3 regions of the Klebsiella sp. KE9456 genome follow, and region 2 is predicted to be linked to each of the others. Evidence: predicted binding sites of a transcription regulator. Region 2 holds the regulator's gene; each other region holds the start of a gene.

Region 1 (5,856 bases), on a different contig from region 2:
TGTATCGCACCGGTGACGTGGCCCGCTGGCTGGATAATGGCGCGGTTGAATATCTTGGGCGCAGCGACGACCAACTGAAAATTCGTGGTCAGCGTATTGAACTCGGTGAAATCGACCGGCTTATGTCGGCGCTGCCGGATGTAGAACAGGCGGTGACGCATGCCTGCATCTTCAACCAGGCCGCAGCCACCGGCGGCGATGCCCGTCAACTGGTGGGTTATCTGGTTTCTGAATCGGGCCTGCCGCTGGATACCGCGGCGTTAAAAGCGCGACTTGGCGAACAGTTGCCGCCGCATATGGTGCCGGTGGCGCTGATTCAACTGCCTGAACTGCCGCTCAGCGCCAACGGTAAGCTGGATCGCAAAGCGCTGCCGTTACCAGCGCTGAACGGTGAACGCGGCGGTCGTCCGCCGGAGCCGGGAGTAGAAACCAGCGTCGCGTCGGCATTCAGCCAGTTACTGGGCTGCGAAGTGAATGATATCGACGCCGATTTCTTCGCGCTTGGCGGCCATTCGCTGCTGGCGATGCGCCTGGCGGCGCTGTTGAGCCGCGAGCTGGCGCGGGAGGTGACGCCGGGACAGGTGATGGTTGCTTCTACCGTCGGCAAGCTGAGCGCGCTGCTGGCATCCGATCTTAGCGATGAGCAGGCTCAGCGTCTGGGCTTCGACGCGATCCTGCCGCTGCGCGAGAGCAGCGGCCCGACGCTGTTCTGCTTCCATCCGGCTTCCGGTTTCGCCTGGCAGTTCAGCGTGCTGGCACGCTATTTAAGCCCGCGCTGGTCGATTACCGGCATTCAGTCACCGCGACCGCAGGGGCCGATGGCGACGGCGGCGGATCTGGATGCGGTCTGCGAACATCATCTGCAAACCTTACTTCAGCAGCAGCCGCATGGTCCCTATTATCTGTGTGGTTATTCGCTCGGCGGTACGCTGGCGCAGGGGATTGCCGCCCGCTTACGCCAGCGCGGGGAAGCGGTGGCGTTCCTGGGGCTGCTGGATACCTGGCCGCCGGAAACGCAGAACTGGGCGGAAAAAGAGGCTAACGGTCTGGATCCTGACGTGCTGGCGGAGATTGCGCGGGAACGTGAGGCATTTCTTGCTGCCCGGCAGGGGCAGGCTTCCGGCGAGCTGTTCAGCGTTATCGAAGGCAACTACGCCGATGCGGTGCGCCTGTTAACCACCGCTCACAGCGCGAAGTTTGACGGCAAGGCGACGCTGTTTGTGGCGGAGAAAACCCGTCAGCGAGGCATGGACCCGCTGGTGGTCTGGGGGCCGTGGGTCGGTGAGCTGGAGGTGTTTAGCCAGGATTGCGCGCATGTGGATATTATCTCCCCGCAGGCTTTTGAAGCGATTGGTCCGGTGCTCAGGGAGATTCTGGGGTAGCGCTTACCCGATCTACCAAATTATGGGAAACCGTAGGCCCGGTAAGCGTAGTGTAGCGCCACCGGGCGAGTCCGTGAACGCCAGTTTAACGTCGCCCCAGCGGCACCACCAGCGGCGTATGGGCGACCGGATCGTCAATGATCGTACAGCGCAATCCATAAACCTTCTCGATCAGTTCGGCGCTGACAATCTCCCTCGGCGCGCCTTCGGCGACAATTTTGCCGTCGCGCAGGGCAATCAAATGGGTGGCGTAGCGGCAGGCCTGGTTCAGGTCGTGCAGGACTGCGGCCAGGGTATATCCTTTTTTCTGATTCAACTCGCTAAGCAGTTCAAGCAGATCGATCTGATGGCTGATATCGAGCCAGGTGGTCGGCTCATCCAGCAGCATAATCGCTGTCTCCTGAGCCAGCACCATGGCAATCCACGCCCGCTGGCGCTGGCCGCCGGAGAGGGTATCGACGCTTTGCAGCGCAAGCTCAGTGATCCCCGTGGCTTTCATTGCCTTGCTGACCGCCTCTTCATCTTCTTTACGCCAGCGGGTAAACAGCGGCTGGTGCGGATAGCGCCCGCGGGCGACCAGCTCCTGAACGGTGATATCGCCCGGCGTGGTGGCGTTCTGCGCCAGCAGACCAATACGTTTGGCGACCTCTTTACTGGCGTAATGCTGGATCTGCTCACCATCAAGATAAACATGACCGCTGACTGGCGTCATCAGACGGCTGAGGGTTCGTAGCAGCGTCGATTTACCGCAGCCGTTGGGACCAATAATGGCGGTAAAGTGCCCGTCAGGAATGGTGACGCTCAGCGATTCAGCGATGGTCTTTTTGCCGTACGCCAGCGTCAACTGGTCGCCGCGCAAACGGGAAGCTATAGCGGTCATTTTTTGCGGGACTCCTGAATTAATAACGCGATAAGGTAGATACCGCCAAGGCTGACGGTCACTACCCCTACCGGTAACTGATAAGGCATAAACAGACGCTGAGCACAGTAGTCGGATAGCGCCAGCAGCAGGGCGCCGCACAGCGCCGCCTGGGTTAGCCCCCAGCGCGCGGTACCGCTAAGACGGCGCGCGATATGCGGGGCCACCAGCGCAATAAACGAAATCGGTCCGGCAAGCGCGGTGGCGGCGGCGGTAAGCAGCACCCCAACCAGCATCATCAGCAGCCGTGAACGCTCAACCCGCACGCCCAGCGCGCAGGCGGTATCGTCGCCCATCTCCAGCAGCCGCATACGTCGCGCCAGCAGCGCGCCGCAGATAAGCATCAGCAGGATCAGCGGCGCGGAGGGCCAGGTTTTGCCCCACGTCAGGCCGTTAAGGGAACCGGCATACCATAATCCGGCGGAGAGCGCGGTTTCAAGCGAGGCGCGTAACAGCAGCCAGGTATTGAATGCCACCAGCATGGCGCGAATGCCGATACCGATAATAATCAGGCGAAAGGTCTCAATGCCGTTGCGCCAGGCCAGCAGCCAGACCACCAGCGCGGTGAGGATACCGCCGATCATTGCCGCCATTGAGATGGCCGTCAGGTTCTGGCCGAAGAACACCATCGCGATCAGTACGCCGCTCCAGGCCCCGGTGTTAAAACCCATGACGTCCGGGCTGCCCAACGGGTTGCGGGTCAACGACTGAAAAATCGCGCCGCTGACGCCGAGCGCGGCGCCGATAAGCAGCGCCATCAGCACGCGCGGCAGACGCCATTGGGTAACGACAAGGGCGACATTGCGCGGCGCATCGCCGAGCAGGGCGGAAATGACCTGGTTAACACTTAACGGCACCAGACCGGTTCCGAGCCCCCACAAGGAGATCAGTACGCTGGCGACGAACAGCAGCAGGCAGCTAAAAATCAGGCGACGAGAAGGCGCAATCACATCGTACCTCCACGCGGCTGGCGGCGCACCAGCCAGATCAGGACCGGCGCGCCGATAAAGGCGCTCACTACCGATACCCGTAATTCGCCGGGAACCAGCAGACGGCCAAGTATATCGGCAAACAGTAGCAGGGCAGGCGTCGCCAGTAGGGTAACCGGTAGCGACCAACGATGATCGGCACCGACCAGCCAGCGGGCCATATGCGGCATCATCAGGCCGATAAACGCGATCGGCCCGACCACCGCCGTGGCGCTGCCGCACAGGACGGTAATCGCCAGCAGACCGATTAGCTGGGTGCGGGCGACCCGACTGCCCAGCGCGGTTGCGGTATCGTTGCCGAGGCTCAGGCTATTTAATGCCCGGCTCAGCAGCAAGGTGACCAGACCAGCGATAATGACCGGGATCAGCACGATTTTCAGGGTTTGCAGCGTGCGCACATCCAGCGACCCGGCCTGCCAGAAGCGTAACTGATCGTAGACGTCGGGGTTCAGCAGCGCGATGCCGCTGGAAAGCCCTTCCAGCACCGCCGCCAGTGCAACGCCCGCCAGCGTCAGGCGAACCGGACTCAGCTGGCCGCCGCCCTGGCTACCGGTAAAAGCCACCAGCAGCGAGGCGGCAAAGGCGCCGCTAAAGGCCATCAGCAGTTGTTCCTGCGGCGAAGAGATACCAAACAGCGCCGCGCCCAGCACGATAGCGAAACTTGCACCAGAGTTGACGCCCAGAATTCCCGGGTCCGCCAGCGGATTGCGGGTGAGTGTTTGCATCAGCGCGCCGGCCAGACCCAGCGCGGCGCCGGCCAGCAGCCCGGCGAGCGTTCGCGGCAGTCGGGCGTCAAGGACGATGGTGCAATCCGCGCTCTGGCAGGTTCCGGTGAAGGCATCAACGACGACGCTGAACGGCAGCGGTTTGGCGCCAATCAGCAGGCTGAGTGCAATCGCAATGATTAAAATGATTAAAAGACCCGGCACGGCAAAGGCGCGTACCGTAGTCGTGGAAGACGGCATGGCATACATCCCTGACTTGATAATGATAGCAATTATCGTTATCGATTTTATCCGGTTATGTTAGCATGTGCACCCCTAAAAATGGTATGGAAAATAATAACAAGGCGCTGTCATGAACCGACAATCCTGGCTGCTGAACCTCAGCTTGCTGAAAACTCATCCGGCCTTTCGCGCCGTCTTTATCGCTCGTTTTATCTCCATTTTGTCCCTTGGCCTGCTGGGCGTGGCGATCCCGGTGCAAATTCAGATGATGACCCACTCAACCTGGCAGGTGGGGCTGTCAGTGACCTTAACCGGCGGCTCAATGTTTGTCGGTCTGATGGTTGGCGGCGTACTGGCCGATCGCTATGAGCGCAAGCGTTTGATCCTGCTGGCGCGGGGTACCTGCGGTATTGGCTTTGTCGGCCTGTGCCTGAACGCCATGCTGCCGGAGCCGTCGCTAATCGCTATCTATCTGTTGGGGATCTGGGACGGCCTTTTTGCATCCATTGGCGTGACCGCGCTGCTGGCGGCGACCCCGGCGCTGGTCGGACGGGAAAACCTGATGCAGGCGGGGGCGATCACCATGCTAACGGTGCGCCTGGGCTCGGTGATTTCACCGATGATTGGCGGCCTGCTGCTGGCGAGCGGCGGCGTTGCCTGGAACTATGGCCTGGCGGCGATCGGCACCTTTATCACGACCTTAACGCTGCTGCGCTTACCGCTGCTGGCCCCACCGCCGCAGCCGCGGGAGCACCCGTTAAAATCATTGCAGTCGGGGCTGAGATTCCTCTTCAATAGTCCGCTTATTGGCGGCATCGCGCTATTGGGCGGTTTGTTGACGATGGCCAGCGCGGTTCGCGTGCTCTATCCGGCGCTGGCCGGAAGCTGGCAGATGTCGGCGTCGCAGATTGGCCTGCTGTATGCCGCGATTCCTCTGGGCGCGGCGCTGGGGGCGTTGACCAGTGGACAACTGGCGCAGACGGCAAAGCCTGGCGTGCTGATGCTGGCGACAACCGTGGGTTCTTTTGCCGCGATTGCGCTGTTTAGCCTGATGCCGGTGTGGGAACTGGGGGCGCTGTGTCTGGCGTTATTCGGCTGGCTGAGCGCGATAAGCTCGCTGCTGCAATATACGTTGATTCAAACCCAAACCCCGGAAAATATGCTTGGCCGGATCAACGGTTTGTGGACTGCGCAGAACGTGACCGGCGATGCGATAGGCGCGGCGCTGCTTGGCGGTCTCGGCGCGATTCTGACGCCGGTGGCTTCAGCGAGCGTCAGCGGCTGGGCGCTGGTGATTGTTGGCATCGTGCTGGTGGGATTGCTGCGCGAACTGCGTCGTTTTCAGCGCCCTGATGCGGTGAGCGAAAGCTAGTTGATGTTGCTGGCGGTGGTCAGTTCAGGGGGATTTACCTGGGTTACGATTTGTTGAGCGGTTCCGTTAATCGGTGGTTTAAACGAAAATCTGATTCGGTTGGTTCGCTTACTGAGCTGATACGGGCTGAAATATAAAGGATATAACTTTTTTTATGATTTTCAGCTTCTGAAAAGCCCCTGACGAATAACGGACTCACCGCATGGGGGTTGGGCGCATCAAGGAAACCTGGCGAGAACGCAGGCGC
Region 2 (7,573 bases):
CGTACCGCAGCCCATAATCGCCAGGGTAACCATCAGCCCTTTACGGCGACCGATTCTGTCAATGTAGGCACCCAGCACAATCGCCCCGACAGGGCGCATTAAAAAGCCAGAGCCGAAAACGGCAAAGGTCAGCATTAATGAAGCGAACTCACTTTCCGCCGGGAAGAATGTCTTCGCGATATAGGTGGCGTAAAACCCGAACAGAAAAAAGTCGAACTGTTCGAGGAAGTTACCGCTGGTCACCCGGAGTATTGCGCCAAACGTGCTGGCGCGCGATAGTTGTTGAGTCATTGGGTTTGCTCTCCATTGTCTTTCTTTTGTTCTTATAGAGGTAAGAGTGTGTGGGTTAGTCGCCTGCGACCCCCGCCGGTTTTCCGCGCCGTTTCTCAATCGCCCACTTGAGTAAGGAAGCGCAGCGGTAAAATCCATGGGCAAATTTTCCGTAAGGAATAGTCAAAAACAACGCCATGACCACCCCAAGATGGATGGCCAGCAAAATGCCCATCCACGCGCTATCTCTGCCCGCCAGAAGTGCTAAGCCCGTCAGGCTGGTCAGCAGTAGCAATAAAATAAAACCGCGATCCAGCGGCTTTTGCCGCGCGTCGCCATGCAGCGGTGAGCGCCTGAGATTCAGCCACAACAATCCCGCCGGGCCAATGACCAGACCAGTTCCACCGAGTGTGCCGAGGATCACCGGCGCGCTAAAGAACGGATAAGGGGCCTCCAGGCCAGCGAAGTAGTGGTAGCCTGTCGCCACTACCGTTGCGGCGAAACAGAGCATAAAGCCGTAAAAAGTGAAGTGGTGGAAACGACGGCGCATCAGAGTAAAAGCGTCATCCGCTTCGTTGCAGCCCTTGCCGTGACCGCCGTCGAGATATTTCAGCGTCAGGGCATTACGCGAGGCTTCAGCAATTTCAGCGGAACGCGGCGTGCCGGGAGAGATCTCGCGCCAGAAGCGAATTACGCCCGCCATCAGTAAACCGATCGCCAGAATAAAAACGGAACCAAACATCCACGCCAGCAGGTTATGCGGGAAAATCTGGTAAAAATCACCGGCCAGCGGCGGGTGAAATAGCGAGCCTTTCAACCCTATCGCGAGGAGCAGAAAGAGGCTCAGACCAAAAACTAACGCCAGCGCCACGGTTATGCCCGCCCGACGGTACAAGGCGCTGAAGGCGGCGGGCAGGGCGTAATGCTGCCAGGTTTCAAGCCGTACTTCCGCCATCGCTTTCGGCACGTTAATCGCAAATTCATGAGGCGGCGCATACTGACACGCGTGCAGACAAGCGCCGCAGTTATGGCACAGGTTCGCCAGATAGTTAATATCGGCTTTACCGAATTCCAGGCGCTGGGTCATCGCCGGGAACACAGCGCAAAAACCTTCGCAGTAGCGGCAGGCGTTACACACCTGCATCACTCGCCCGACTTCAGCTTCCGGCTCAGTGAGAATGTGTGCTTCGATGATCAACTTCTCAAGCTGCTTCATGACGCGCCTCCTTCTGTGCTGCCAGAGCGGCCTCTTTTCCGGCGATACGACCAAAGGTGGTGCCGATGGACATGCCGACGCCAGCGGTATAGCCTTTGCCCAGCACGTTGCCCGCCATCATTTCGCCGGCGACAAACAGATTACGGCTCGGTTGTCCGGCAAAGTGCACTGCGGCGCGTGCGTTCACTTTCAGTCCCAGATAGGTGAAGGTGATGCCTGGTCGCAAGGCATAGCCATAGTAAGGCGGCGTGTCGAGCGGTCGTGCCCAGTGGGTTTTTGGCGGCGTCAGCGCCTTCGTTGCGCAGTTATCCAGCGTGGTATGGTCGAATTGCCCGGGCTGGCAGGCTTTATTGTATTGCGTTACGGTGTGGGTTAAGCGTTCGCCATCCAGCCCTAACTGGCGCGCCAGTTCCGCCAGCGTATTGGCCTGCGCGCCGGGGAAGACCGGCGGCATAAAGTGGCCGATCGCTTTGCTGTCGATAATGGAATAGCCAATTTGCCCCGGCTGGTGGGCGACCAGACGCCCCCAGATGGCGTAACGTTTTGGCCAGAAATCTTCCCCTTCATCATAAAAACGCTCAGCGTCACGGTTGACCACCACGCCCAGCGATACGCAGTCCACGCGGGTACAAATCCCGCCGTCATACAGCGGCGCTCTGGCATCGATCGCCACGCAATGTGACTGGGAGGGATCGCCGATAATGTCCGCCCCGGCATCCATCATAAATTTGAGCAGGACGCCCTGGTTAAAGCGGGTGCCGCGAATGAGAAAATTATCCGCTGGCCACTCGCCGCGTTCGTTTTCACCCCACGCTTCCCGCAGCCATTCGCGGTTAGATTCAAATCCTCCGGCGGCGAGGACACAGGCTTTAGCTTCAATGCGTTCCTCTCCCGCCAGTGCCGCCACGAACTCGCCGTTATGCAGTTCAAGCGCCTGCACTGGCATGTTGTAGCGAATTTGCACCCCCAGCTTTTCTGCACTGCGATAATAGGCATTGACGAGAGCTTTCCCGCCGCCCATAAAGAAGGCATTGGTACGTGCTACATGTAGCGCGCCGGAAAGAGGGGGCTGAAAGTTAACGCCGTGCTGGCGCATCCAGTCGCGACATTGTGAAGAGGTACGGATCACCAGTCGCGCCAGCGCTTCGTCGGTATTCCCTTCGGTAACGCGGCGGAGATCCTGCCAGAACTCCTCTTCGGGATAGCTCTCGACCAGCACATCCTGCGGCGCATCGTGCATGCAGCGTAAGTTGCGGGTGTGTTGCGAATTTCCGCCGCGCCACTCCCGGGGGGCCGCTTCAAGCAGCAGCACGGAGGCTCCGCTCTCACGGGCGGTCAAGGCGGCACATAATGCGGCGTTGCCTCCGCCAATCACCAGGACATCAATCATCGTATACTCCATTACTATTTAACTGATTGTTAAATTTGTAATTAAAATGTATACGTATAAGTTGTGTGGGCGCTATGAGGCTCTGCTAAAGAGTTCTTTAGTTAGCGTAAAGTGTTGCTCCAGGCCAACCGCCTGTATCTACCAGGTGACGCATGACCTTCGTCAGCACGACGCGGGCGGCGAGGCCCGCAGGGGTAAGCTCATCATCAGAAAGGCTGACCAAAAAGTTGGGGCGACTCAGTATCGGATTGTGGATGCCGATCACTCTGAGCGCCTCTTTATCAAGATGAGAAATTGCGGCGCCTGGCTGTAGCGTGGCGCCGAGCCCACTACGAACGGCGTGCATCAACAAGGTCAGGCCGTCAATTTCTGCTGTAATTTCAACCTGAAACGCATTTTCCTGACAAATTGCTTCCAGTCTGCCACGCAGACCATGACCGGGACTGGGCATAATCAGGGGAATACTGGTCAACTCTGCTGGGGTGATGATCTCATCAGAAATTTCAGCCAGCAGAGCGTGTGCGCCAATCAGAAACAGTCGCTCTTCAAGAATCGGCCTGGCGCTCCAGCGCAGCATTTTCTCTTTCTGGAACACCACGGCTAAATCAATCTGCCGGGTATTGATCATCCGTTCCAGATTACCGGAAAGGCTTTCCACCAGATGCAGACGCACATCCGCATAGTTTTCCCGCATCGCATGGATAAAAGGTATGCCGAGGACAGAGGCGGTGCTGGGGGCCATGCCGACGCTGACGTGTCCTGAGAGACGCGCTTCCCGCGCGGCGAGAATAGCATCGTCAGCATGACGCAGCGCCAGCTGAGCCTGGGAATAAAAGGCCAGTCCGGCACTGGTGGGCGTTACGCCGCGAGAAGTGCGTTGCAACAGGCGAATGGCAAGTTCGTTTTCCAGCCGCGTCATCTGCTGGCTGAGTGCCGAGACGCCGATATTAAGATCGAGCGCCGCACTGCCCATACTCCCGGTTTCCACAATACGGACAAAGTAGCGTAGCTGGCGAAGCTCCATTTCGATTCTCCGGAAGAGGTCAGACAGAACTTACATGAGATTAGCACAGGGATGGCGGGGAGCGCGTGGGCGAGTTCAACAGATAAAAAAGCCAGCCTGATGCGGCTGGCTTTTCAGTGCGACATATTACTTGGTGTCGTGAGCGTGCTCATCTTCGCGGCAATCGCCTTCCGCACAGTGGCCGTACAGGTACAGGCTGTGGTTAGTCAGACGAATACCGTGTTTGGCGGCAATTTCACGCTGGCGCGCTTCAATGGAATCATCACTAAATTCGATCACTTTGCCGCAATCGAGGCAAATCAGGTGATCGTGGTGATGTTGCTGCGTCAGTTCAAAAACGGATTTACCGCCTTCGAAATTATGGCGGGTAACGATGCCAGCATCGTCAAACTGGTTCAGTACGCGATAAACGGTTGCCAGACCAATTTCTTCCCCCATATCAATCAGGCGTTTATATAAGTCTTCCGCGCTGACATGATGGTTATCCGGTTCCTGCAGGACTTCCAGGATTTTTAATCTCGGAAGGGTCACTTTCAGGCCAGCTTTCTTTAATGCGGTATTGTTGTCAGTCATGCGGAATCTGTCCTGTTGCTAAACGATCTACTTCCATGAGCGGAAGTAATACAGAGAATAACCCGATGTAATGCGTATCATTATAGAACTGCCATGGCGAAATGAAAACCGCAAGCATCGGGCCTTGTATACTGTCAAAAACGAGGCATTCGCTGCAAAAGCACTTTACGTGACCTCGTTAAATCAGAGGACATTGTACAGATATGTGATTAAAAGTTAAAAACTTGTAGCTATATCTTTGATTGCTTTTGTCTATTAATGCAAAAAAATCTGTCGATTATGTTGTTTATCCCCTCACTAATTCAAGTTGCAGGACAAAACGGTTAACCGTTTTGAACAGCGCTTGCGCTGGCCTCGCAGGGCAAGGCCCGGGGATGAGCGAGTATTGTCAACGCAGATGCAACAGACCGTATGACGGGTACAGACTCAGGCATTCTTGATTTCTTCAAGATGCAGTTCTTCAGAAATCTGTTTTACCCATTTGTCGACACGTTCATTAGTCAGTTCCGGCTGACGGTCTTCGTCGATAGCCAGGCCGACGAAGTGGTCATCATCGACCAGGCCTTTAGACGCTTCAAAATGGTAGCCAGCTGTCGGCCAGTGACCCACGATAGTCGCGCCGCGAGGCTCAATGATATCGCGGATAGTCCCCAGCGCGTCACAAAAATATTCTGCGTAGTCTTCCTGATCGCCGCAGCCAAAGAGCGCGACCAGCTTGCCATTGAAATCTATCTCTTCCAGCGTAGGGAAAAAATCATCCCAGTCGCATTGGGCTTCACCGTAATACCAGGTCGGGATGCCGAGCAGCAGAATGTCGTGGCCTTCCAGATCTTCTTTGCTGCTTTTGGCAATGTCGTGGACTTCAGCAACATCTTTACCAAGCTGCTTTTGAATCATTTTTGCAATATTTTCGGTGTTGCCGGTGTCGCTGCCAAAAAAGATGCCGATGATAGCCATGAGTAAAATAACCTCTTGAAACTTAATGATGTGGTAATGGCTTAATGCCTGCAGATAAGGGCAATCATAGCAGAACTGAGAAGGGCGCGGAAACAGCAATCGCGCCCAACTGCACACTCTGCTACATGAAAGGTTATTTTTTGAAGGTTTCAGGCGTTATCGTGGCTGCGCATGGCCGCCAGTTGGTTCATCAGTATCTCTTCTATCAGATCGCTGCGGGTCATACGACGGGCTTCGGCCAGCTCATTCAGCTCATCGACGATATCGGCATTCAGTTTTAACTCAACGCGCTTCAATCCGCGAACTTTATCGCGTTTAAGCTGATTGCGTTTATTGATGCGCAGTTGTTCATCGCGTGAAAGCGGATTGGTTTTCGGTCTACCCGGCCGACGCTCAGTTGCGAACAAATCTAATGTCGTACGGTCCGTTTGTTCTTTTGCCATGATTCAGAGTGACTTCGGGGGAAACAAGCTGTCGGGTATAGCCGACGCAGATAGCGCGCCATCATACATCAGGCAATGCGATGCGCCAACGACCGCAGACATTCTGCCGCGCGGTCGGGCAGATTTTAGCCAGTTATGCGCCGAGGGTGAGCAAATATCGGCGAATTGCCCGTATCACGGCCTCCGGCTTTTCGGCATGCACCCAATGCCCGGCACCGGCAATGACGTGCGCCCGGGCCTGGGGAAATTGCGCCAGCAGGGCATCGCGGTAAGCATCGGTCACGTAAGGGGAGTTGCCACCGGGGATAAACAGCGCCGGGTGAGGCCAGGCCGGGATAGTTTGCCAGCCGACGATATTGTCATACTGCTCCCACAGAGCCGGTACGTTAAAACGCCACTGGCTATCGACAAAAGACTTCAGCAGAAACTGAATCACCCCTTCTTCGTGAAGGTGCTCGCGCATAATCACTGCTGCCTGTTGGCGAGTACTCGCGCCGGCATCGGTTACGGCATTGATGGCGGCGAAGATTTCATCATGACGGCGGACGTGATAATTCACGGGGGCGATATCAATGATCACCAGACCTGCAATGCGTTCAGGAGCCAGCGCGCTTAGCGCCATGACCGCCTTGCCGCCCATAGAATGGCCAATAAAGACCGCTTTTTCTATCTGACATTCATTGAGGGTATCCAGCAGATCCTGCGCCATCGCGGCATAGGTCATTTCCGGCGCGCGCGGCGAAAGGCCGTGGTTTCGCATATCAACCTGCAAAATATCGTGATCGGCGACCAGATCGCGGGCGAGGATCCCAAGGTTATCCAGGCTGCCAAAAAGGCCGTGGACCAGGACGACAGGGGGATGATTATGCGGATTCTGTGCAGATTGTATTCGGCTATTTAATTTCATGGCAAAGTTCTTTTTTTCGCTCCGTCGGGTTAGGGTATTATGTTGGACATTCTGCCATTCGGCTGCAAGAACCGGAAGATTTCCGAGTTTTGCCGCCATCCTGGTTTGACGCTATCCGCGGTTGGGATTTGCCCCTATAATCCCGACAACTTGTATTCAGAAAAAGATATCGCACTGGATTAAGATGAAAACAATCGAAGTTGATGATGAACTCTATAGCTATATTGCCAGCCACACCAAGCATATTGGCGAGAGCGCATCCGACATTTTACGGCGCATGTTGAAGTTTTCCGCCGTTCCTCAGTCCGCTGCACCGGTAGCGAAAGCTACTCCGGCTCCCGCGCCAGCGCCTGTCGTTGAAGTGAAACCCGTTAATCCTCTGAAAGATAAAGTCCGCGCGATGCGCGAACTGCTGTTGTCTGATGAGTACGCTGAACAAAAGCGTGCGGTAAACCGTTTCATGCTGATTCTGACCACCCTCTATTCTTTAGACAGCAAAGGGTTTGCGGAGGCCACCGAGTCTTTGCACGGGCGTACCCGCGTCTATTTTGCGGAAGATGAGAAGACGCTACAGAAAAACGGTAATCAGACGAAACCTAAGCAGGTTCCGGGTACGCCATGGTGGGTGATTACAAATACCAATACCGGTCGCAAATGCAGCATGATCGAACATATCATGCAATCAATGCAGTTCCCCGCGGAATTGATCGAAAAGGTTTGCGGTACGATCTAGTTGTTTAACTTTTGCACCAGAAGGATCAGGCAATGGCAATCGATAAGCGCGCAGGTCAAC
Region 3 (7,573 bases), on a different contig from region 2:
CAGTTGATGGCAGACCAGCGGATTACCACCGTCCACGCGCAAGTTCTGCCCGAGGTCGGCCTGCATTCGCGCCAGCGCGGCGGCATGCGGGTCACTCTCCCCACGCAGGTCCTGATACTCCGGTTCGGCAAACTCGCGGCTTTCGTCGACCCACTGCCAGGCTTCGCCATTATCTTCAGTAAAACGCATGCTCAGGGTGTCAGCCTGCGACAACCCGATGACGATCGCCCGTCCGAGCAGAGCCGGATCAATATCGCCGCGCAGCTCGACGTAGTGGGCGACGCTCCAGGCGCCGGGCAGCGTCGAAAGGCGCTCGGCCATCCAGATCCCTGGCTGTGCCGCCACCAGCGGTAAACGCGTGCTCATCATTGGCTCCTCAGATCGCATGGTGCGCGGGGGTAAGGGTTGACCAGTTTGCCATCAGCCAGCGGTTACATGCATCGACTGACTGCGGCGGGCACGCCACCGCCCAGCCTTCCGGCAGCGCGCAGTGATGCGGCCACAGGCTGTAGTGCTGCTGGTCATTGCGCAGAATGTAAAACTGCCCTTGCGGATCATCGAAGGGGTTACTGAATTGCATGTCAAATTCCTCGTAAAACGTGCTTCGCTACTCTTCGCGGCATAAAGGTTGCCATAGCTGGATAAGTCCCGCCGTCAGCCCGCCGCGCCAGCAAAGCGCATCATGCCCGCCGTCAACCTGACGCCAGAAAACAGATTGCGGTTCCAGATGCGCAAGAAGCGCCTGGTTCGCGCGAAAGATGATGGGTTCGCGAACACCGGCTTCCAGCCAGATTCGCAACCCTTGAGGATGGAGTTCGCCGCGGCTTAAGCGCTCGATCAGTACTCCCGTCTGCGCGCCGCCGCGATGGGGCCACCAGTAGGAACCGGACTGGCTGAGCACGCAGCCAAAACGTTGCGGCCAGTAGAGCGCGGCGAACATTGCCGCCAGGCCGCCGAAGCTCTGGCCAGCCACCACGGTGCGATCCGCGCGATCGCTAAAGGGCGTTGTCTGGCGCACCAGCGGCAGCAACTCTTCCTGAACAGCCAGCCAGAACGCTTCATTGCAGGGAAGCTCCTCGGCACGGTGCTGGTTATCAATCACGTCAATGAGCAGATAAACCGCCTGCGGAAGCCGCTTTTCACGAGTCAGGCCCGCCAGCGGCGACCAGACCGGCATACTTTCAGCCCAGAACTGTCCATCAAGCAGGATCGCCAGCGGGCGCGCTTGCGGGTGTGCTGCGCCAGTGGCGTAAATCCATATTCGTCGCGTATTGCCAAGACGCTGACTCTGCCACTCAATGCAGACCGGCGGCTGATATGATTCATCGCTCAGCGCCCAGCCCGGCTGTTCCGGCGCATCAGGAAGCGCCAGCGCAGAGACGGCATGGCCGCGTCCTCCCTTCCAGCTTTGCGGGTTTAGCGGATCGGCAATCGCCTGCGGCAGCAGCTTGCGCCAGCCTTCGCGCAGCAGCGTGCGGTCCGGACTCTCGCCGTTAAAAAGCTGAGGGGAAAAGTCATCATCACTCTCAGAGGGAACAAAGCAGTAACTGCCGCGCCAGCCGGGAGAAAGCGTTGTTTGCCAGAACCAGGCATCGGTACCTGGAAGGCGCTGTAACGTTTGTGGCGGCGAGTTTTTATGATGGTCAGTGACACCCGTGATATAGATCCACACCTTTTGAGTTGGCGAAGACATTTCGTCGCCTGCCGGATCGCGCCACCAGAACGTCACCCGATACGCGCCATCAATGGCCTCTATTTGCGGACCGGAGAGGCTCTGCCACCAGCCATCGCTTCCTCTCTTATGCATTCACCAACCTTATGTTTATCGTGACATTTATCAACAAACGTATCAATAAACGCAATATTTATTGATAATATTATTGATAACCATTTCCATTTGCAATAGCGTATTAGCGCGCTGTGGGAAGCGCGTCTTTCAAATTAAACATGTCAGAGATGGCTAATTTAGAGCCAGGTCCAGCAGGCATTATTGTTGCCGGCTGTTTGCTCATGGACAGCGCGCAGAGCGCGAGCACAGCCTTGAGTCTAACAGGCCAATAACTATACCTGAGGACCGGGATCTTAGTCAGCGATGGAGTGCCTTTGCCCTCTACTGACGACATTGGCACCACCACGCCTCCGGACGGGAAGGATTTTCCGGGGGAGGTGGCGACGAAAAGCAGGATGTACAATGAATAACAGGATCAAATCTCTGGCCTTGCTGGTCAATCTGGGTATCTATGGGGTCGCCTTTCCGCTGAGCGCGGCGGAAGTGACCTCGGATAGCAAAACAACAACCTCTGATGAAACTATGGTGGTTACCGCTGCCGAGCAGAACCTTCAGGCTCCGGGCGTATCAACCATTACCGCCGATGAAATTCGTAAAAATCCGCCTGCCCGTGATATCTCGGAAATAATCCGCACCATGCCGGGCGTCAATCTGACCGGTAACTCCACCAGCGGCCAGCGCGGCAACAATCGCCAGATTGATATTCGCGGTATGGGCCCGGAAAATACCTTGATCCTGGTTGACGGAAAACCGGTTACCAGCCGCAACTCCGTGCGTCTCGGCTGGCGCGGCGAACGCGATACCCGTGGCGATACCGGCTGGGTGCCGCCGGAAATGATCGAGCGTATTGAAGTTATTCGCGGCCCGGCCGCCGCCCGTTACGGTAATGGCGCGGCGGGCGGCGTCGTCAATATCATCACCAAGAAAGGCGGCGATGAGTGGCACGGTTCATGGGATACCTATTTCAACGTTCCGGAACATAAAGACGAAGGCGCCACTAAGCGCACCAACTTTAGCCTTAGCGGCCCGCTGGGCGGCGACTTCAGCTTCCGCCTGTACGGCAACCTCGATAAAACGCAGGCCGACGCCTGGGATATCAACAAGGGACATCAGTCTGAGCGTACCGGCATTTATGCTGACACTCTCCCCGCCGGGCGTGAAGGGGTGATTAATAAAGATATTAACGGCACGGTGCGCTGGGACTTCGCCCCGATGCAGTCCATTGAGCTGGAAGCGGGCTATAGCCGTCAGGGCAACCTCTACTCTGGCGATACGCAAAACACCAACAGTAACGATCTGGTGAAAAAGAACTACGGTAAAGAGACTAACCGCCTTTATCGCAACAACTACTCCCTGACCTGGAACGGCGCCTGGGATAACGGCATCACCACCAGTAACTGGGCGCAGTATGAACGTACCCGTAACTCGCGGACGCCTGAAGGTCTGGCGGGCGGTACTGAAGGGATCTTTGACCCGAATTCCACGCAAAAATATATTGATGCCGATCTGAACGATGTCACGCTGCACAGTGAAGTGAGCATACCGTTCGATCTGCTGGTGAACCAGAACCTGACTCTGGGTACTGAGTGGAACCAGCAACGGATGAAGGATAAATCCTCTAATACCCAAACCTTTTTGGGCGGAGATATCCCAGGCTACGATAGCGCTGGTCGCAGTCCATACTCAAAAGCAAAAATTTTCTCTCTGTTTGCTGAGAACAACATGGAGTTAACCGACACTACCATGTTGACCCCGGCACTGCGCTTCGATCACCACAGTATCGTCGGCAATAACTGGAGCCCATCGCTGAACTTGTCCCAGGGACTTTGGGATGACTTCACGTTAAAAATGGGTATCGCCCGCGCCTATAAAGCGCCAAGCCTGTTTCAAACCAACCCCAACTACATTCTGTACAGTAAAGGCCAGGGCTGCTATGCGAGCCAGGGTGGCTGCTACCTACAGGGTAATGATAATCTGAAAGCCGAAACCAGCATCAACAAAGAGATCGGCCTCGAATTTAAACGCGACGGCTGGCTGGCAGGCGTGACCTGGTTCCGCAACGACTATCGTGACAAGATTGAAGCAGGTTATGCGCCTGTTTATACCAACAGTAACGGTACCGATCTCTACAAGTGGGAAAACGTGCCGAAAGCAGTGGTTGAAGGTCTGGAAGGCACCCTGAACGTTCCTGTGAGCGAAACGGTTAACTGGACCAACAACATCACTTACATGTTAAAGAGTAAGAATAAAACTACCGGCGATCGTCTGTCGATTATTCCCGAATACACGCTGAACTCAACCCTGAGCTGGCAAGTACATCAGGATGTTTCTCTGCAGTCGACCTTTACCTGGTATGGTAAGCAGCAGCCGAAGAAATATAACTACAAAGGTCAACCCGTCACAGGTAGCGAGAAAGACGTGGTTAGCCCATACAGCATTCTCGGCCTGAGCGCGACCTGGGATGTTACGAAAAACGTCAGCCTGACCGGCGGCGTGGATAACGTCTTCGATAAGCGCCACTGGCGTGCCGGTAACGCGCAAACCACAGGCGGTAACAAGGGTTATATGTATGGCGCAGGCGCGTACACCTATAACGAACCTGGCCGTACCTGGTATATGAGTGTCAATACCCACTTCTGATTGCTTGTCTGAATCCCCCGCCCTCTTCCCATAGAGGGCGGAAGGGAGAATCTGCTAACATCACGCAATGCAAATCAATCACTCGATCATTCAACTTGCCGGTCACTCGCTTCAGCGGGTAGATTTCGACCCGGCGACCTTTCAGCCAGCGGATTTACTGTGGTTGCCTCATCACGCCCGGTTAACCGACTGCGCCCGTAAACGTCAGACCGAGCATCTTGCCGGGCGCATTGCCGCAGTTTATGCGCTGCGGGAAGTGGGGGAAAAATGTGTCCCGGCGATTGGCGACCGGCGTCAGCCGCTGTGGCCAGCGCCGTGGTACGGAAGCATCAGCCACTGCGAACATAGCGCGCTGGCGGTGGTCTCAGATCAACCGGTCGGTATTGATATCGAACGGATACTCTCGCCCTCTCTGGCAGCCGAACTGGAAAGCAGCATCATCAATACGGCGGAAAAAAAAGTGCTGGAAGCCAGCGGCCTGCCGCCAGAACTGGCGCTGACGCTGGCGTTTTCGGCGAAAGAAAGTGGGTTTAAGGCGTGGTCATCTCATGCTCTGTCCTTCCCGGGTTTTCATAGCGCCCAGGTAATATCAGCCTCTCCAGCGACACTCCATTTGCAGCTAAATACTGACTTCTCTCCTTTATTAAATAAATTTACTATAAAAATTAATTACTTAAAAATAGACCACCATATCATTACCTGTACTTTACCCCGTTATAAATCGTGATCTCTTTCTCCTTTTAAAAAATTAACGGTTTAAACCATAGACACTTCCACAACTCAGCTTTATCGTTACTATGAATAATAAATCATTATTGAATAAATATTCAATGTGGAGAAAAACGATGAAAGTTACCTTTGTTAAATCCGTCCTGTTCGCTTCAATGATTGCCGCATCCAGTTCACTGTGTGCCGCCGACAACGGCCTGATTGCCATTATTACCCCCTCTCATGACAACCCATTCTTTAAAGCTGAGGCTGATGGCGCAGCGGAAAAAGCGAAAGAGTTGGGTTACAGCACACTCATTGCCTCCCATGACGATGATGTGAATAAACAAAACCAATTAATTGAAACCGCCATCGCCCGCAAAGCAAAGGCCATTATTCTTGATAATGCCGGCGCTGATGCCACCGTTGGGCCACTGGAAAAAGCAAAGGAGGCTGGCGTTCCGGCATTTCTTATCGATCGCGAAATCAATAAAACGGGTATCGCGGTGGCACAAATCGTTTCGAACAACTATCAAGGTGCGCAAATTGGCGCGGAAAAATTCGCCGCGTTGCTCAACGGTAAAGGTAAATATGTCGAGCTGCTTGGCCGTCAATCGGACACCAATGCCAGCGTTCGCTCTCAGGGCTATCACGACATACTTGATGACTATCCGGATATGAAAATGGTGGCGCAACAAACAGCTAACTGGAGCCAGACGGAAGCTTTTACTCGAATGGAAGCCATATTACAAACCAATCCAGACATCGTTGGCGTGATTTCCGGCAACGACACAATGGCGCTGGGCGCGGAGGCCGCACTGAAAGCCGCCGGCAAGAAAGATGTCATTATTGTTGGCTTTGACGGCAGTGATTATACCCGTGATTCCATTATCAATAAGGGCAATATCAAAGCTACCGTATTGCAACCCGGCTGGAAGCAGGCACAGATGGCCGTTGAACAGGCCGACTTTTTTCTGAAAAACGGCAAAGCGCAAAAAGAAGAAAAACAGTTAATGGACTGCATTCTTATTGATGATTCCAATGCCAGCAAACTGAATAAGTTTAACCTCAGCGAGTAAGGTGAAACGCTATGTCTTTTAAACAATGGGGGGCCGCACTGTTAGGGTGCGCCGCTCTGTTGCTGACGGCCTGCACTGTGGTTGATCTGGATGACAATGGCAAACCGATCTTGCCTGCCGATCCTAATGCGAAACAAAGCTTCGATAATCTGTCACCACAGCAGATCGCACAACAAACCTGGAAAACACGAGTTATTGATACCGCAAGTCAGCATTCCCTGGACATGAATGCACTGGAGAATCAACTGGCGTCATCAAGAAGTACGCCAGCCAGTTTTTTTGTGCGTCTGAACGCTACTGTTCTCGACGTTGATATTAGCAACACGCGTGAACAAAAACTTATTTTCAACATTAACGGACGTCCCCTCGCCATTCAGGTTGGACCGGTAATACGGGGTAATGCTATTCGTGATGCCACTGGCTTCAAATTTGAAGATTTCACTAACCAGGTTCAGTTTGCCCAGCTTTCACGGGCCTATAACCGGGAGGCGGTTAAACAATTACCTAAAATTGATTCTGAATGGGTCGGCAAGAAGATCAGTGTGCTATTCGCGGTGACATTAAGCAATGGAACAGCTCAGGATGCCGCTGCGCTTGCACTGAAACAGGAGACACCGTAATGAGCGATATTCCTGCTGAAGATATAATTTTGCATACAAAAGGCATTTCAATGCTGTTTCCCGGTACGGTGGCGCTGGACAATGTTGACTACAACGTTTGGCGCGGCAAGGTTAACGTTATTATCGGTGAAAATGGTGCCGGAAAATCAACGCTGATGAAAATCCTTGCTGGCGTACAACAGCCGAGCCTGGGGGAAATAGTGCTCAATGGAAAATCGGTACATTTTTCCAGTACCCGTGAAGCCGCGCTTCACGGTATCGGCATGGTGCATCAGGAATTAAACCTGTTTGAAAATCTGAGCGTAGCCGAGAATATTTTTCTTGGTCGTGAACTGCAAAAAGGTATTGCGCCAATTAACGAAGCAGAGCAGGAAAAGCGTGCCGTCGAGCTATTAAAACGCCTCGATCAACCCATCTCTCCCAAAGAACTGGTCGGAAATCTCAAAGTCGGTCAGCAACAGTTGATAGAGATAGCCAAAGCACTGGCAGAAGATGCAGACATACTGATTCTGGATGAGCCGACATCTGCACTGAGTAAGACCGAAGTCGACATTCTGTTTCGCGTGATCCGTGAACTAACCCGCCAGGGGGTGACAATTATTTATATTTCGCACCGTCTGGAGGAACTGATGACTATCGGCGACGTCATCACTATTCTGCGAGACGGCAAATTCCAGTCAGAAGCAAAAGTCTCTGATATTGACGTCCCATGGATTGTTCGTGAAATGTTAGGCAGC

The links. The regulator Fur, encoded in region 2, represses iron uptake genes when iron is present. The targets are predictions, from matches to a motif close to ATAATAATGAGAACNACTATCAA.
Region 1: the regulator Fur is predicted to act here: its motif matches at 4,272-4,294, upstream of fepD (Fe(3+)-siderophore ABC transporter permease).
Region 3: the regulator Fur is predicted to act here: its motif matches at 1,875-1,897, upstream of fes (enterochelin esterase).

Annotation. Positions count from the first base shown of each region.
Region 1 covers NZ_JBDYQK010000043.1:11,861-17,716, forward strand. Annotated here, with positions in the region: gene entF (enterobactin non-ribosomal peptide synthetase EntF) at 1-1,382, shown strand, start outside; gene fepC (iron-enterobactin ABC transporter ATP-binding protein) at 1,468-2,262, opposite strand; gene fepG (iron-enterobactin ABC transporter permease) at 2,259-3,251, opposite strand; gene fepD (Fe(3+)-siderophore ABC transporter permease) at 3,248-4,255, opposite strand; gene entS (enterobactin transporter EntS) at 4,368-5,609, shown strand; partial or broken gene ABK821_RS24730 (hypothetical protein) at 5,653-5,856, opposite strand, start outside.
Region 2 covers NZ_JBDYQK010000005.1:166,575-174,147, reverse strand. Annotated here, with positions in the region: gene ABK821_RS07140 (MFS transporter) at 1-291, opposite strand, end outside; gene tcuB (tricarballylate utilization 4Fe-4S protein TcuB) at 347-1,486, opposite strand; gene tcuA (FAD-dependent tricarballylate dehydrogenase TcuA) at 1,473-2,876, opposite strand; gene tcuR (tricarballylate utilization LysR family transcriptional regulator TcuR) at 2,974-3,900, opposite strand; gene fur (ferric iron uptake transcriptional regulator) at 4,027-4,473, opposite strand; gene fldA (flavodoxin FldA) at 4,900-5,430, opposite strand; gene ybfE (LexA regulated protein) at 5,580-5,873, opposite strand; gene ybfF (esterase) at 6,007-6,780, opposite strand; gene seqA (replication initiation negative regulator SeqA) at 6,965-7,513, shown strand; gene pgm (phosphoglucomutase (alpha-D-glucose-1,6-bisphosphate-dependent)) at 7,546-7,573, shown strand, end outside.
Region 3 covers NZ_JBDYQK010000043.1:2,154-9,726, reverse strand. Annotated here, with positions in the region: gene entF (enterobactin non-ribosomal peptide synthetase EntF) at 1-366, opposite strand, end outside; gene ABK821_RS24700 (MbtH family protein) at 377-580, opposite strand; gene fes (enterochelin esterase) at 608-1,807, opposite strand; gene ABK821_RS24690 (TonB-dependent siderophore receptor) at 2,192-4,429, shown strand; gene entD (enterobactin synthase subunit EntD) at 4,497-5,156, shown strand; gene ABK821_RS24680 (D-ribose ABC transporter substrate-binding protein) at 5,275-6,216, shown strand; gene ABK821_RS24675 (DUF2291 family protein) at 6,228-6,836, shown strand; gene ABK821_RS24670 (sugar ABC transporter ATP-binding protein) at 6,836-7,573, shown strand, end outside.